2 regions of the Clostridium gasigenes genome follow, and region 2 is predicted to be linked to the other one. Evidence: predicted binding sites of a transcription regulator. Region 2 holds the regulator's gene; the other holds the start of a gene.

The links. Region 2 encodes Rex, which represses fermentation and respiration genes when NADH is low (regulators of the CRP and FNR family bind a similar motif). Its sites were predicted from a motif close to ATTGTTAANNNNTTAACAAT; they were not measured.
Region 1: a site for Rex is predicted at 4,990-5,009, ahead of J1C67_RS05440 (aconitate hydratase). Genes of this name have one in related genera too.

What each region holds. Positions count from the first base shown of each region.
Region 1 covers NZ_CP071376.1:1,099,388-1,105,330, reverse strand. The annotation lists gene nrdD (anaerobic ribonucleoside-triphosphate reductase) at 1-1,023, shown strand, start outside; gene J1C67_RS05450 (Cache 3/Cache 2 fusion domain-containing protein) at 1,177-3,108, opposite strand; gene nifV (homocitrate synthase) at 3,779-4,930, shown strand; gene J1C67_RS05440 (aconitate hydratase) at 5,057-5,943, shown strand, end outside.
Region 2 covers NZ_CP071376.1:851,993-857,935, forward strand. The annotation lists gene J1C67_RS04160 (acyl-CoA dehydrogenase) at 1-489, opposite strand, end outside; gene J1C67_RS04165 (short-chain-enoyl-CoA hydratase) at 611-1,393, opposite strand; gene J1C67_RS04170 (redox-sensing transcriptional repressor Rex) at 1,672-2,301, opposite strand; gene J1C67_RS04175 (heavy metal translocating P-type ATPase) at 2,735-5,017, opposite strand; gene J1C67_RS04180 (ArsR/SmtB family transcription factor) at 5,055-5,417, opposite strand; gene J1C67_RS04185 (zinc dependent phospholipase C family protein) at 5,647-5,943, opposite strand, start outside.

The DNA.
Region 1 (5,943 bases), 250 kb from region 2:
GCTGATTTTAATAAAGAATATTACGATATGGGATATATGCCTGCAACTATGGGGTGTAGAACATACTTAATGAAGAATGTAAATGGTGAGCCAGGTTGTAAAGGAAGAGGAAACATTGCTCCAACAACAATTAACCTACCAAGAGTGGGAATACAAGCTAATAAAGATATAGATAAATTCTTTGAAATATTAAAAGCAAGATTAGATATGGCAAAGGATTCACTACTTCATAGATACGGCGTATTAAAGAACCTTAAAGTTAAGGATCTTCCATTTGTTGCAGGTCAAAATTTAATGAAGGGTTCAGAAGATTTAGGTCCAGACGATTCTATAGAACCAATCTTGAAGCAAGGTACTTGGGGAATTGGATTTATAGGACTTGCAGAAACTTTAATAGCTTTAACAGGTAAACATCATGGTGAAGATGAAGAAACAAGAAACCTTGGTGAAAAAATAGTAACATTCATGAGAGAATATACTGATAGAGTAACAGAAGAAACTTCATTGAACTGGAGTTGTTATGCAACACCAGCAGAAGGTTTATCAGGAAAGTTCATTAAACAAGATAAGAAAGCATTTGGTATTATAAAAGGAGTAACAGATAAAGATTACTATACAAATAGTTATCATGTTCCTGTTTATTACTCAATATCAATTAAGCGTAAAATAGATATTGAAGCTCCATACCATAAGATGTGTAATGCTGGTCATATTAGTTACTTAGAAGTAGATGATTGCCCATCAGGTGAAGCTATTATGGATATACTTAACTATGCATATAAGAATACTAATATTAGTTACTTAGGTATCAACTTCCACATAAGATATTGTAAAGATTGTGGAACATACCTTCAAAGTAATGAAAATAAATGTACAAAATGTAGCAGTACAGATATTCAAGGTATTTCAAGAGTAACAGGATATTTAAGCTTGGATGAAAGATTTGGACCAGGTAAATATCATGAAAGACAAGATAGAAGATCACATACAGGAACTGATAAAAACAATTATCAAGTTTTATAAAATATATACCTAGCAGGGTGATTCGTGTTGATTAACATGAATCACCCTGTTTTTTTGTGGAAATTTAGTTGTTTTCTCTCAGCGCGCTAAAGTAAAAGCTATGAATTTTTTAAAATTCATAGCTTACAAATGGGTTAGAGACGTATATTTCTATCAATTATATATATCGGAAAATTCAATCTGTATTTTTTCAACATTTGTTTGAATTGTAAAATCTTTTTTTGAATCCTCATTATTAGAAACAATCTTAACAGGTAGGCTTATTATAAATTCAGTACCTTCGTTATACTTACTTTTTACATCAATTTTACCGTCATGCATTTCAACTAAAGATTTAACTATAGATAATCCTATACCGCTACCTTCATGATTTCTACTTAATAAAGGATCCACTTGTTTAAACCTTTGGAAAATTTGTTGTAACTTATCTTCTGGAATTCCTCTACCATTGTCCTTTACAGAAATTATAACATAATCATTTTTATCATATACAGAAACCTCGATAGTGGCCCCTGCCTTAGTGAATTTAGTAGCATTAGAAATTAAATTAAGTAAAATTCTTTCAATATTTTCTTCATCAAAAGCCATAATTTTTTCTTCTATATCTGTATCAAAAATAATGGTTCTTGACATACTTTTTATATAATCAACAGTTGACAGTGTTATTCCCTCAATAACTTCTACTATATTTTGATTTTTTAAATTTAACTCCATAAATCCAGACTCAAGTTTAGTAATGTCTATTAAATTATTTACTAGTCTTAATAACCTATAACAATTTTGTTTTATACTATTTGTGTATTTGTTTAATTTATCAACATTATCTGAATTTTCATATTTGTTTAGATATAAAGAAAATAATTGAGCTGTAGAAAAAATGATATTTAATGGAGTCTTCAATTCATGAGACATATTAGCAATAAATTCAGTTTTTAATCTATCATAGTTAACTACGTCGTCTAATAACCGCTTGTTTTCATCCATCATATTATTAAAGCTATTAGATAATATTCCTATTTCATCCATGCTATTTATATCAGAACGTATAGTCAAATCACCTTTGCCGGCTATTTCCATACATGATTTTAATTTGTTAATAGGATTAACTAAAGACTTGGCCATAAATAAAGCTATAAGGGTACCTAATAAAAATATTATTAATCCACTAAATAATATTGTATATAAAATTGATATAGATGAAGAATTTAAATCATTATAATTAGCTGTCGTAACAATATACCAATCCCAAGGTTCGAAATAATTATAATAAGCTAATTTATGTATTCCTTTATATGTGTATTCAATTGTTCCATTTTTATTTGAGATTATTTCTTTAGCAAAATCAAGCTCTCCTATATTTTGACCTTTATTTTTAGGGTGGACAAGTTCAGTTCCTGTTGAATCCATTATATATACGTAACCTGTTTTCCCAATTTTAATATCATTTAATGTTTGTTCTAAATAATCATTAAGCATCTTATTACCTAAGCCTAGTGCCCCTATAACTTTTTTGTTTTTATCCAATAATGGTTTGAATTTTGACATATAACTTTCGCCTTCAAATGTCACTCTACCACTATAATCTTCATTGTTAATTATTTTATTATAGATATCTGAATCACTAGAGAGGTATGTTCCTATAGCCTTTTTGTTATCTTTAATAAGAGTTGTAGACACTCGTATTAGCTTATTATCATTTAACAAATATATACTAGCTATTGCACCTGTAGATGACTTTATATTATCAATAACTGTAGGATCTAATGATAATCTTTGTTTTCCAGCATATAAAATTGGTAAATCATAATTCTCAACTTTTATAGTTTGAGTATCATCTACATTTAAATCACCTAAATTATTTAATAAAGTTTCTGCAGAGTTTAAATCACTGTAGTTTTTATCAGCAAGCAAATTATTTCTTATGCTTGTAGTAGTATTAATCAATTCGGTTATGCGTTGATTTTTTTCTTTAACTTCATTAAAGACTGCATCTTTTGTTTTTTTTCCTATTAAATATCCTAAAAAAGTTACTGAAAATAGAATTAATATTAAGTAACTAATAATTAGTTTAGATTTAATACTCATATGTTTAGGAGCCTCCCTTTTGTAAATTCAAGAAACATATTATGTAAAATATCAAAAATGTATATAAATATACATTTTTATTCTAATATGTTAATTATAATGCTATTTATAAAATAAATATATAAATATAATTGTTATTTTAAATAGCTTTTTAAAATGAAAAATTTAAACAAGTAAATACATTTATTTGCAATGAGCGATGCTGTAGTTATTACTATTCAATATGAGTTGTAACAACTATGTATATGCTTTTATCTCTATTAATGAGAATAATTTTAGATACAATAAAGTGACTTTAACTTTTAAATAGCAAAAAAGTAGCTAAATAATAATGCAAGATAAAATAAAAACATTGCATTATTAGGATTAAAACAAAGCAAAATTGTTTTTAAAACAATTAAAATGAATAAAATAAAATAAAACTTGCAATTATTTATAAAATGCATGATAATTTGATTGTTAATAAAAAAAAATTATGATAAAATAATAAATAGGGAATTATAGTTGATACAATAAAAGGGGCCTTAAATATCTTATTTTTACATGGAATTATTTGAATATTCATACAGATAGAAAATTAATATTCGGAAATATTTTATTTAAATAGGATATAAGTATTTAAAATAGAAATGCAAAGCAATAAGCAATAAGTGTAAAAGGGGGATTTTAAATGTCTGTTAAAAATTTAGAAAATGGTAAAAAAATATACATTGTAGATACTACATTAAGAGATGGGGAGCAAACAGCTGGGGTAGTTTTTGCAAACCAAGAAAAGGTAACAATTGCTTCAATGTTAAGCGATGTTGGGGTTGATCAACTTGAAGTAGGAATTCCTGCTATGGGTGGGGATGAAAAAGAAGCAATAAAGGAAATTGTAAAAAGAAATAAAAAGAGTAGCATAATGGCTTGGAACAGAGCTGTAATTAAAGATATTGAGCAATCAATAGATTGTGGTGTAGATGCTGTAGCTATTTCAATTTCTGTATCTGATATTCACATTAAGCATAAACTTAAAACTTCAAGAGCTTGGGTTCTTGAAAGTATGGTTACTGCTGTAGAATATGCAAAGAAAAATGGTCTTTATGTATCGGTTAATGGGGAAGATGCATCAAGAGCTGATAGGGATTTTTTAGTTGAATTTATTAATATAGCTAAAGCTGCTGGGGCGGACAGGTTTAGATATTGTGATACTGTTGGTATAATGCAACCTTTCAAAATTAGAGAAGATATTAATTACTTGTTTGAAAAAACAGGTTTTGATATAGAAATGCATACTCATAATGACTTTGGAATGGCAACAGCTAATGCAATAGGTGGGATAATGGGTGGAGCAACTCATGTTGGAGTTACTGTAAATGGGCTTGGAGAAAGAGCTGGAAATGCAGCACTTGAAGAAGTATTAATGGCATTAATGTTTGTTTATGATTATAAAGGTGATATAGATACAAAGATGTTTAGGGAAGTATCTGAATATGTTTCAAGAGCATCGGGTAGAATTTTACCAGTGTGGAAGGCTATAGTTGGAGACAATATGTTTGCCCATGAATCAGGAATACATGCAGATGGAGCTATAAAAAATCCTAAAAACTATGAAGCTTTTGACCCAGATATTGTTGGAGCTCAAAGACAAATAGTTATTGGAAAGCACTCTGGTAGAGCAGGAATTATAAATAAATTTAAAGAATATGGAGTTGAATTAGATAGTGAATCTTCACAAGTTATATTAGAAATGGTTAGAGAATCTTCAGTAAGAGTTAAGAGAACTCTTTTTGATAAGGAATTAGTTGAAATATATAAAGAATATAAAAGGCTATTAAAATAAAAATTAATTAGATATTAAAAAAATAACAGTCGGGTTGGTAAAATAGAGGATCAGGTGGGCTAGCTATTTTAATAACAATAAGAAATAAGAAATAAGCAATAAGCAATTTATAAGGGGGAAAAAACAATGGGAGATAATTTAGTTACTAAAATACTTAAAAGCCATCTAGTAGAGGGTGAATTAAAAATAGGTGAACCAATAGGGATAAGAATAGATCAAACATTAACTCAAGATTCAACAGGAACTATGGCGTATCTTCAATTAGAAGCTATGGGAATAGACAGAGTAAAAACTAAAAGATCTGTAGCATTTATAGATCACAATATGTTACAACAAGGGTTTGAAAATGCAGATGATCATAAATTTATTCAAACAGTAGCATCAAAGTATGGGGTACATTTTTCAAAACCAGGTAATGGTATATGCCATCAAGTATTTTTAGAGAGATTTTCTACTCCAGGAGAAACTTTAACTGGGTCAGATAGCCACACTCCAACGGCTGGTGGCGTTGGAATGCTTGCTATGGGGGCAGGAGGATTGGATGTTGCATTAGCTATGGGTGGTGGATCTTATTATATAAATACACCTAAAGTTTGTAAAATTAACTTAGTGGGCAAATTAAAACCAATGGTTGCAGCAAAGGATATTATATTAGAAGTACTTAGAAAACTTACTGTTAAAGGTGGAGTAAATAGAGTATTTGAATATGCAGGCATGGGGGTAAAAACTTTATCAGTTCCACAAAGAGCAACTATTACTAATATGGGAGCAGAACTTGGAGCAACTACTTCAATGTTCCCAAGTGATGAAAGAACTTTAGAATTTTTCAAGGCTCAAGGTAGAGAAGAAGATTGGATAGAATTTATGCCAGATTTAGATGCAGTATATGATGAAGAAGTAATTGTAAACTTAGATGAGCTTAGACCACTAGCAGCAAAACCTCATAGCCCAGATAATATTGAAGAAATTTCAACTATTGGAAAGATAAAAGTAGATCAAGTTGCAATTGGTAG
Region 2 (5,943 bases):
CGCAACTCCACCATTTGTTATAAATATTTTTGAACCATTTAAGATATAGTTGTCCCCATCTAAAACAGCAGTTGTTTGTTGTCCGGATGCATCTGTACCTGCTCCTGGTTCAGTTAACCCAAAGGCTCCAAGCTTTTCACCTTTTGCAAGTGGAGTTAAATATTTAACTTTTTGATCTGCGTTACCAAATTGGTTTATTAATGATGCACAAAGTGAAGTATGAGCAGATACTATAACACCAGTTGTACCACAAACCTTTGATAATTCTTCTACTGTTAGGATATATGAAAGAGTATCTCCGCCAGCTCCACCATATTCTTTAGAAAATGGAATCCCAAGCATACCTAGCTTAGCCATTTTTTCAACGTTTTCCATTGGAAATCTTTCAGTTTGATCTATTTCAGCAGCAATTGGTTTAACTTCGTTTATAGCGAACTCTCTAACCATTTGTCTTACTAATTCTTGTTCTCTAGTTAATGTAAAATTCATTCAAGTTACCTCCTTATAATTAGGCTTTTTTTAGAAAATAATTAATTACTTTCTAAAAACCTCCTTACACTTTTTATTTGTTTGAATATTTATATTATTTTTTATTTATTTAATATTGCGACTATTTATTTTGGAAGTTTTTGGTTCTTCTTTCTATGAAAGCACCCATTCCCTCTACTTGATCTTCTGTCGCAAAACATTTTCCAAAATCTTCAGCTTCAATTACTATTGCACTATCTATGCCTACTTGCATTCCTCTATTAATTGCATCCTTACATAATTTAACTGCAATTGGAGCGTTAGCAATTATCATGTTTGCCATAGCTTTAGCTTCTTCCATTAGACTTTCTAAAGTAACAACTTTATTTACAAGACCTATTCTTAACGCTTCATCAGCCTTAATTATTGCTCCTGTATAAATTAATTCTTTAGCTTTTCCAATTCCAACAATTCTTGGCAGTCTTTGAGTTCCACCAAAACCTGGAGTTATTCCAAGCCCTGCTTCAGGTTGCCCAAATCTAGCTCTTTCCGATGCTATTCTTATGTCACATGACATTGCAAGTTCACATCCACCACCAAGTGCAAAACCTGATATTGCAGCTATTACTGGCTTTCCTAAGTTTTCTAATCTTCTGAACACTTTGTTTCCAAGAATACCAAATTCTTTTCCTTGCTTCTCATTAAGGTCTTTCATTTCAGCAATGTCAGCTCCTGCAACAAAAGCTTTTTCTCCTGATCCTGTAAGGATTACGCAGTAAATATCATTATCATTTTCTAAATCTGTTATAACAATATCTAGATCTGCTAATGTTTCTGAGTTTAAAGCATTTAAAGCCTTTGGTCTATTGATTGTAACAATAGCTAAATTACCTTCTTTTTCAAGAAGTACATTTTTTAATTCCATGCTTAAAGTCCTCCCCTTTTATATCTGCTTAATTTATTAAATTTATAAACTTAGCATAGTTAAAATTTACCCATTTAAATTTCTCATAAGTTGACTTGCTTTTTATTGAAGCCCATAAAAAAACCAATCGTTTTCACTAATCTTTGTTAATATTCTAACAAGTATAGGTAAAAAATAATCGAAGTTTTTAAACTTCAACTATTATTATAATCGTACTATTTAATTATTTCAATATTTATTTCAATTTTTCGATAATTTTAACAATTTAGTTTTTATTATTAACTCTTATGCAATAAATATATTAGCGTTAGTAAACTCTCTGACAGATGTACATTTTCTACAGTAACATCCTCTGGAACTACTAAATCTACTGGTGCAAAATTCCATATACCTTTTACTCCACCTGCAACTAAGGTATCGCATACTTTTTGAGCATTAATTCTTGGTACACATATCATAGCAATATCTATATCATTAACCTGAAGAAAAGGTTCCATATTATCTATATCTTGAATTTCTGTACCCATCATTCTTAAACCTGTAAGTTTCGGGTTAGCATCAAATATACCTTGCAGAAACAAACCTAATTCTGCAAACCTACTGTAATTTGCAATCGCTTGACCAATATTTCCAGCACCTACTATTACTGTTTTATAATCTTTATTTAATCCAAGTATTAAACTTATTTGCTTATATAAGTCCTTAACATTATAACCATAGCCTTGTTGACCAAAATCACCAAAGCAATTCAAATCTTGACGTATTTGCGAAGCTGTAAATCCGATTTTTTCCCCAAGTTCTTTTGAAGAAATTCTATCAACATCATTTTTCATTAGCTCTTGTAAATATCTATGATATTTAGGTAATCGCTTAATTACAGCCATAGAAATATTCTTTTTCTTTTCCATACTGTACACTTCTCCTTAACATTTTAGTTATTTTAATTTAATATATATAATAATATCATATCCTACTTATTTAATCTATATTTAAACTTTTTCTATTTTTAACTTTTAGCAGTTATCCATTTAACAAAGTTGTAAATTTTATTATTAAGGCATCTTCAAAAAATAACTAGATACATACTAGTCTTTTTTTGAAGATTCCTAATATAAAAATATTTTTTCATACTTTTAAATTTTATTATAATAACATCTGAAAATAATAATTTTTATAAAAAAAAGAGACTTATGTATAACGTAGCAGATGCGTTATACATAAGTCTCACAATTTAATACAGAGCCAAGCTCTGTAACAAGATTCACGATCTTGTATGCTATCCCTACGCCTGAAATTTTTAACCTCACTAATTATATTTAAAATGATGAAATTTGTCAATGGCTATTTTAGGCATCTTGTCGAATTTAGGACTGCAATTATTGTTACACCTACATCTGCAAAAACTGCTGCCCACATACTAGCCATTCCTAAAGCTACAAGTATAAGAACGAATGCTTTAATTCCTAATGAAAATATTATATTTTGCCATAAAATCTTATTAGTTTTTCTAGCTATTTTTATAGCTTCAACTAAAGATTCTGGATTATCCTTCATCAATACAACATCAGCAGCTTCAATTGCTGCATCTGATCCAATTCCCCCCATTGCAATTCCTATATCGGCTCTTGCAAGTACTGGCGCATCATTTATTCCATCTCCTACAAACGCTATTTTACTCTTAGAATTCTTAGCCTTAAGCAATGTTTCTATTTTTTCAACCTTATCTATTGGTAATAATTCTGAGAATACTTTATCTATTCCTATAATTTTTCCAACTCTTTCTGCCACTGATTTTCTATCTCCTGTTAGCATAACAGTTGTATGCACCCCAATTTTCTTTAACTCTTTTATAGCATTTGCTGCATCTTCTTTTATCTCATCTGAAATAATTATATTTCCTTTATATTCTTTATTTATTGCTACATGAATTATTGTTCCTATAGATTCTACTTCATTGTATTTTATATTGAACATATTCATTAATTTATAATTACCAAGAAGTATATCTTCTTCATTAATTTTAACACTAATTCCATGGCCAGATACTTCTTCATAATTTTTAATTTGATCCTTATTAATTTCTTTCCCGTAAGCTTTAACTATTGATTGAGCAATTGGATGATTTGATAGTGACTCACCTAAAGCTGCAATTTCCAATAACTTATCTTTTTCTATATCTACTGCATTTATTTCTGTTACTTTAAATACACCTTTAGTTAATGTTCCTGTCTTATCAAAAACTACAGTATCAATATCTTTTAAAGCTTCAAGGTAATTTCCACCCTTAATTAATATTCCTTTTTTAGAAGCTCCACCAATTCCTGCAAATAATCCTAAAGGAATTGAAACAACTAACGCACAAGGACATGATACAACTAAAAATGATAAAGCTCTATATATCCAAATATTAAATGTTTGCCCTGGTATTAAAAGCGGTGGTAATATAGCTAATGCCAATGCTGAAAATACTACTATTGGAGTATATATCTTTGCAAATTTTGTTATAAATTTCTCTGTTGGAGCTTTTTTATTTGATGCATTTTCAACTAATTCCAATATTCTAGCTACAGTTGATTCACCAAATTCTTTAGTTACCTTAACTTTTAAAACTCCATTTGTATTTATACATCCTGCTAATATTTCATTATCTACTGTTATTTCTCTTGGAACTGATTCCCCTGTTAAAGCACTAGTATCAACAAAACTTTTTCCTTCTATAACTATTCCATCTAAAGGAACTCTTTCTCCTGGTTTAACAATAATTATTTCCTCAACCCCCACCTCTTCAGGTGACACTCTTCTTTCATCATTCCCATTTAATATATTTGCATAATCTGCTCTTATATCCATCAATGATGTTATTGATTTTCTTGAATGGTTAACTGCATAACTTTGGAACAGTTCTCCAACTTCATAAAATAACATAACTGCAACGGCTTCTGGATATTCTCCTATTATAAATGCGCCTAAAGTTGCAACTGTCATTAAGAAGTTTTCATCAAAAATTTCACCTCTTAATATATTTCTAATAGCTGTTAAAACAACTTTTCCACCTATTAACCCGTAACTTATTGCAAATAATATTATTGAAAGCAGTCCATTACCATTAGTTATAATTGCTATAATGTATATTATAGCTCCAATTATTAAAGTTAAATTATCTTTTATTTTAAAACTTTGTCCATCATGTGAATGGTCGTGACCATGTTCTTCTTTATGCTTATCTTCATGGTGCAATTCATGATTACCTTCTACATTGTTAACATTAGTTTTCTTTGTATGATTATGACCTTTATCCAAACATCCTGAATCATCACTTGAGTGTTCATGTTTATGATCACTAATTGAACATTTTGCACTTTCACATTTTTTAATATTTCGATTAGCTACTACCTTTCCAATTTTCTCCGTAACCTTAACACCTGGTTCTAATTTTTTAATTATATTTTTTACTTGATTAATTATATCTTCTTTTTCATAACCATCTTTTATTTCTAAAATTAAAGTAGCAGTTGAAAAATTTACAGTGGCTTCTTTAATGCTTTCTAGCTTATTAATCCTATCTTCTATTTTATTTGCGCAATTAGCACAATCTAATCCATTTAACAAAAACTTTTTTTCCATTATTATTCCCCCTTTAAACTTTAATTTAAGAATTATATTATTCTGTTATATGACTAAGTCCTGCGTCAAAAATATGCTTTATATGATCATCATCTAATGAATAGTATATTACTTTCCCATCTCTTCTGTATTTAACTAATCTATTAGACTTTAAAACTCTTAATTGATGGGAAATAGCTGATTGAGTCATATTTAAAAGATTCGCTATATCACATACACACATTTCTGCTTCAAATAAAGCACATAATATTTTTATTCTAGTTGAATCACCAAAAACCTTAAATAACTCTGCTAAATCATATAGTGTTTCTTCCTTAGGAATAGATAATCTAACTTTTTCTACTACATCTTTATGAATTACGTTACAACTACACTTTTCTATTTTATTATTATCCTCCATAAATTGCTCCTTACAACACATGAATATATGCTCATATGTTTCTCTTAATTCATTATATGCTTTCCCTAGTAAAATTGTCAACTATACTTTTAGTTATATTCACTCAACAAAAATAGAACTTACTATTTATAAATAGTAAGTTCTATTTTAAATTACAATTTGAAAACAAATAATACTCAACCGTCTAAAATAGCTTATTCAACTTGTTATTATCTTTATGCTCCCTAACTTAATGATTAACCTTATATTCTTTTATCTTTTCATTTATAAGTACTTCATCTAAAATCATATTAATAACGCTTTGACATACATAATATGCAAAATCTAAATCATTATTATATTCCATTACTTTTTCATATTCTTGTTGAAGGTCCATAATATAACTTCTAATTTCTTTGGAGTTTATACTTCTTTCTATATCTTTTCTTATTTTGAATTCTTTAGCTACTCTAGATAAATCTCTCTCATACATAACATGTTCTTTCATTACATTTGCACTTTTAAATTCCCATCTCTTATTATGGGG